One region of the Gottfriedia sp. NPDC057948 genome, then DNA from elsewhere that is predicted to be linked to it. Evidence: predicted binding sites of a transcription regulator. Region 1 holds the regulator's gene; the other holds the start of a gene.
What was found. Region 1 encodes Rex, which represses fermentation and respiration genes when NADH is low (regulators of the CRP and FNR family bind a similar motif). Its sites were predicted from a motif close to TTGTGAAATATTTCACAA; they were not measured.
Positions count from the first base shown of each region.

Region 2: the regulator Rex is predicted to act here: its motif matches at 2,031-2,048, upstream of ACFVRR_RS06180 (cytochrome ubiquinol oxidase subunit I).

Region 1 is NZ_JBHVPN010000031.1:4,253-7,470, forward strand. Features, by position in the region: gene ACFVRR_RS23655 (ABC-F family ATP-binding cassette domain-containing protein) at 1-992, opposite strand, end outside; gene ACFVRR_RS23660 (redox-sensing transcriptional repressor Rex) at 1,154-1,780, shown strand; gene ACFVRR_RS23665 (CPBP family intramembrane glutamic endopeptidase) at 1,827-2,498, opposite strand; gene groES (co-chaperone GroES) at 2,773-3,057, shown strand; gene groL (chaperonin GroEL) at 3,117-3,218, shown strand, end outside.
Region 2 is NZ_JBHVPN010000002.1:479,852-483,069, reverse strand. Features, by position in the region: gene cydB (cytochrome d ubiquinol oxidase subunit II) at 1-438, opposite strand, end outside; gene ACFVRR_RS06180 (cytochrome ubiquinol oxidase subunit I) at 435-1,829, opposite strand; gene ACFVRR_RS06175 (hypothetical protein) at 2,127-2,345, shown strand; gene ACFVRR_RS06170 (CAP domain-containing protein) at 3,066-3,218, shown strand, end outside.

The sequences.
Region 1 (3,218 bases):
AACACATCATTACCACTTTGTTTTTCAATTGTAAATGAAAAATTAGCCGAAGATTCGTCTCCAAGTGGCCTGTCTAATCGAACCATACGATCTAATTGTTTCCTACGACTTTGAGCTCTTTTGGTAGTTGAAGCACGCGCAATATTACGTTGCACAAAATCTTCAAGTTTAGAGATTTCATCTTGTTGCTTTTCGAACTGTTTTAACTCTTGTTCATATTGAGCTGCTTTTAGATCAAGGTACTTACTATAATTACCAACAAATCGTTGATGCTTATGATTAGATATTTCATAAACAATATTAACAACTTGATCAAGGAAATATCGATCGTGGGAAACGATTAATACAGCACCAGGGTATGACTGTAAGTAGCGCTCTAACCAACTTAGAGTGTCAATATCTAAATGGTTCGTAGGCTCATCCAGGATTAACAAATCAGGCTTTGTCAATAATAGCTTACCTAATGCCAGTCTCGTCTTTTGTCCACCGCTTAACGAAGAAATTTTTTTTTCGTAATCTTCATTACTAAAACCTAAACCACTAATTATTGAACGAATATCTGCTTCAAACTGGTAACCACCGTTTTCTTTGAAAGTATATTGAAGATGATCATATTCATTCATAACCTTGTCATAAACGGCTTGATTAGAGTAGACCTCCTCCCTAGTCATTTTAACTTCTAATTTTCTCATATTGTCCTGCATCTCTACTAAATGATTAAATACAGAATAATATTCTTCCCAAATCGTTTTATCGCTTTGTAAACCAGAGTTTTGGGCTAGGTAGCCTACAGTAACGTCTTTAGGTTTATTTATTTCACGGCCATCATAGGATATTTCGCCTGCTATGATTTTCAATAATGTAGATTTTCCCGCACCATTACGCCCAACAATGGCAACTCGATCACTCGTTTGAACTTCTAATTTTATATTTGAAAGTATAATGTCACTACCAAAATACTTTGAGACATTATTTACTTGTAAAAGAATCATGGATAACACCTCATTGCAAAATTTTTTATGTATGTAACTGTAGACTGTCAAAATTCTTAAATATAGTGTATATTTTACATTAGAACAAGTACTTTATTACTAAAATAAAGTCAAAATACACACCATAGTAAAAAGAATTACAGTAAGTGGGGGATTAAAAAATGGATTCGGAACAAATTAAAATTCCACAAGCTACTGCTAAACGTCTACCTTTATATTACCGTTTTATAAAGAATTTGTCTTTATCAGGTAAACAAAGAGTTTCTTCAGCAGAGTTAAGTGAAGCAGTAAAGGTAGATTCCGCTACAATCAGAAGAGATTTTTCATATTTTGGAGCACTTGGTAAAAAAGGTTATGGCTATAACGTAAACTATTTATTAACTTTTTTCTCGAAAGCGCTTAACCAGCATGAAGTTATGAAAGTTGCATTAATTGGTGTTGGTAATTTAGGAACTGCATTCTTACATTATAATTTTATAAAAAATAATAATACAAAAATTGAGATGGCATTTGATATTGATCCAAATAAAATCGGTACTGAAATAGGTGGAGTACCCGTTTATAATCTAGATAATCTAGAGGAAGTTATGAATGAAGATATTCAAATCGTTATTTTAACTGTTCCTGCACCTGTAGCACAATCAATAGCTGATCGATTAAATGGAAAAAATATTAGAGGAATCTTAAATTTCACACCTGCACGAATTAGTGTACCAGAACAAATTCGCATTCATCATATAGACTTAGCAGTTGAACTGCAAACATTGGCATATTTTTTACAACAATAAATTCATATCAAAATAAAAACCCCCAAAGAATTTGGGGGTTTTGGTTTTAATGTAAATTGATCTGCTGAAAAACAACAAAAGAGTTCATTAACATATGTGTTAAGATTGGTACCATAATTGAGTTTGTTCGTTTATACAGATAACAAAATACAAAACCGATTAAAAAGTATGATAAAAAGAAGGGCAAGTCACCGTGCATAAGCGAAAAGATCGCTGAACTAATTCCAGCAGAAATAATAAATGGTAAACGATTATATAGCCTTTTAAAAATAATACGACGAAAAATAATCTCTTCTAAAATGGGTGCAACTAAACTTGGGATGATAATAAAAGCCGGGTTAAGCTTAGCGATGTTTATGATATTTTGAGTATTTTCTGAGCCTTTATGTAAATCAAGTACATAAATTAAAATTAAATTACAGACAATTTGAGTTAGCATTGTTATGAAGTAACCTAAAATAACCCAATTTATTATTGTACGATAATTAGTTTTTAGGTTTTTAATTCCTTCATAAATTGGCTTATGTAATAAGATAAGTATGATAATTAATCCACTTATGAAACTAATACAACCCCATAATGCCACCGCTTCAAGAGAAGCTGTTTTCTGATCCACTCCAACGTATAAGTTACTATTTAATAAATAGGGCACCCCAAATACCGCTGAATATTGAAGAACGACATACGTTAATAAAATCCATAAATCTCTAGTTTTCAATACGATAGCTCCTTTGTGTTGATATTTTTCAGAACCCAAAGGTTTATAACAACACGTACATTATTTTACTCGTTTCTTTTGTTTCTTAAAAGAAATTTTCACTTTTTATTTTACTTTTGATTGTAAAGAAAAAAACTTATTAAATTTCGACAAGAAAAGTGCCTGCTTCGGGCTTGCAAAATTTTTTGATATTATTTAAACTAATAATTGTGTTAGCACTCAATATACATGAGTGCTAAAAAATAATGATTTGATTATTGAGGAGGTATTACACATGTTAAAGCCATTAGGTGATCGTGTTGTAATTGAGCTTGTTGAGTCTGAAGAAAAAACTGCTAGTGGTATCGTGTTACCAGGTAGTGCACAAGAAAAGCCACAAGAAGGCAAAGTTGTTGCAGTAGGTACTGGCCGAGTACTTGAAAATGGTGAGCGCGTAGCTTTAGAAGTATCTGTAGGTGACCGCATTATCTTCTCTAAATATTCAGGAACAGAAGTTAAGTACGGTGGCACTGAATACTTAGTACTTCGCGAAAACGATATACTTGCAATCATAGGTTAATAAAATAAAAATACTTAAATTAAAAAATAAATTTTTTATATTATAAGGAGGTCATTTTCATGGCAAAGGACATTAGATTTGGTGAAGAAGCACGTCGTGCAATGTTACGTGGTGTAGACGCTTTAGCTGATGCTGTAAAAGTAACTTTAGGACCAAAAGGA
Region 2 (3,218 bases), on a different contig from region 1:
TTGATCGATTGGCATTCCCCTTAGAATACTTGAGAATAATACACCGAATAAAAATGGTGGTAATAAACTTCCGAAGAATATGACCCAATCCCAAGCCTTTGTCCATTTAGAGTTTTCAACTTTGCCTCTAAATTCAAAAGCAACACCACGTCCGATTAATGCTATTAATACAAATACAAACGGAATATAGTATCCACTAAACATCGTTGCATACCAATTCGGGAATGCTGCAAAAATTGCTCCACCTGCCGTTAATAACCACACTTCATTTGCATCCCAAAACGGTCCAATTGTGTTTATTAAGATTCTTCTTTCAGTATTATTTTTGGCTAGTAGCTTTGTAGATATACCTACCCCAAAATCGAAGCCTTCTAAGAAGAAGAATCCTATAAATAATACTGCTACGAGTAAAAACCATAATTCATTTAACGCAATCATACAATTGTCGCCTCCCTTTCAAACGGATCGACCGTAGGAACTTTTTCAGTTTCAACATGATGTGTTCCTTTTTTAATTTCTTTTACAAACAAGTAAACTAAAACAGCTGCTAAAATTGCATACATTGTTGTAAATGTTGTGATTGAAAAAATCAGTGATCCTTTTGAAACATTTGGTGATACAGATGCAGCAGTAGTCATTAAACCGAATACTGTCCATGGTTGGCGACCTATTTCTGTCATAACCCATCCAGCTGTATTTGCAATAAATGGTAAAGAAATTAGTAAAATTGATGCCTTTAAGAATAGATTTTTTGATTCTAATTTTTTACGATAACTAAAATATAAACCTAGCATCGACATTAAAATCATGACCATTCCTGCTCCTGCCATAATTCTAAAGCTCCAAAAAGTCGTATTAACTGGTGGAATATAATTTCCAGGACCATATATTTTCTCATATTGTTTTTGTAAAGTATTCATACCAGGTACTTTACCTTCAAATTTCTCATAAGCTAGATAACTTAATAAATATGGTACTTCTACCTCGTATTTATTTTCTTTCTTTTTCGAATCAATCAGACCAAAGACCATCCAGCTTGCAGGGTCACCGCTGTCTTTCCATAAACCTTCACTTGCAGCCATTTTCATCGGCTGAGTTTTCATTAAATGCTTCGCTTGAGAATGTCCGCTAAATGCAACACCAATTCCTGCAATTAGCGCGAACACCATTGCAAGATTAAATGCTTTTTTAAATAATTCTGTTTCCTGTTTTTTTAAGATTTTATACGCACTTACACCCGCAACAAATAACGCTCCAGTTGCTAATGCTCCAGCAATTGTGTGAGGAAACTCAACTTTAAGTTGTGGATTTGTAATGATTGCTAAGAAGTCGGTCATTTCTGCACGACCATTTTTAATCGCAAAGCCTACTGGCTCCTGCATGAAAGAATTGGCTGCTAAAATCCAAAACGCAGACATTAACGTTCCGAAAGCAACTAACCAAATACACATTAAATGAATTTTTTTATTAAGTTTTTCCCAACCAAATATCCAAATCCCTAAAAATGTAGACTCCATAAAAAATGCTAAAAGTGCCTCAATTGCCAGTGGTGCTCCAAAAACATCCCCAACAAAACGGGAATATTCAGACCAGTTCATACCGAATTGAAACTCTTGAATAATACCTGTCACAACACCAACTGCGAAATTAATTAAAAATAAGTGCCCAAAAAATTTTGTTAACTTTTTATATTCTTCTTTATTTCGAAAAACATACAATGTTTCCATGATTGCTACCATAAATACTAAACCTATTGAAAGTGGTACAAATAAAAAATGGAAAATTGTAGTGGAACCAAATTGTATTCTTGCAAGCTCTAACACACTCACAGTACATCCCCCTTAGGATAAAAATCATTTCAAAAAAATTTTCAATAAACCTGAGCATACTTTGAACATTTTTTCACAAATAATTCATTAAGTAATTTTTAGAGAACCACTTAATGGTACTCATGTTACTTATAGTTTACTTTTCTAAAGGGGTTTTGACTTAATCTTATTTGTCTAAATCGTGTCTATAAATTGTCTATTTTGTGACACAATTCACATTCTAAGTTAAAATTACTTTTTTATGATAAAATAATTACTCCTTTTTTCTTATTGGAGACTTAAATTTAAAATCAGGTGATGAAATTAAGATTGTATATTGGAACAGATGCTACTTGTGATATAGGCGATCCCACTATTAGAGTATCCTCAGATAAAATAACTCCTTCTACAGTTAATAAATTCTCAGCAGGGTTAACTACTATTGGTGGAACAATACCGCAAGGAGCAACAAAAGTTAGAATTTACTTTAGAACAAACTGTAGTCAAGTACTGAATCGCGGTGCAATTGCAAAGTAAATCAAACATTTTCTGCATATATTCTTTTTTAAAGTAAGCTCTTGCTAATTGTATATTAGAACCCGTTTATTTCATTTTAGAAACTCCTACTACCAAAAATGTATAGTACATTTTACTTAAGATTTAATTTAGGAGTGAATTAAAATAATTACTATATATGATGATCAAACTTATGTTATCTATTTGCTTATATTAATTGGTATTTCTTATATAGCCTTACTAATATTTTTATTCCGAAAATATGATTATCTACTATTAAGTAAGCAATTGTTATTAATAATTTTTGTAATTTACTTTTTAATGTCCATTTATATGATAAAGCAAGGTTATTATAAGATATCTTATTCTATTTCAAGAAGTTATCAATTAAAAATCCCAAGTTTTATTATATTTTGTTACTCAATAGTATTTACTTTCTTAGCAGTTATTTTAAGAGAAAAGAAAAAATTTCTATAGTATGTATTAAAGACTAAATTCACCAATTCACACGAAAAAGAGCCGTTCTTTCACTAAATCGGAAAGAACGGCTCTTTTTTGTATTTGATCAGAATAATAATATGTTTTGAAAAGTTAGTAAAAACAATTACCAAACTCCGTCGTTTTATTTAAGAAATTACTCAATTCAATAATGAAACGATTCTTTGTATAGATATTTGTTAGACTTAAATTGTTCTTCTCAGTAGGAACACAACACAATAATTTTAATTGGAGGATTTTCAAATGAAAAAAACAATTACATTGACTGTTTTAATTGGATCTCTAATTTTTAATACACATACACATGCTGATACAAAACTATCTATTCAACACAATCATTTATTTAATAATACTTTATACCAATATTTTATCTTACCTAAATTATCAATAGAGAAT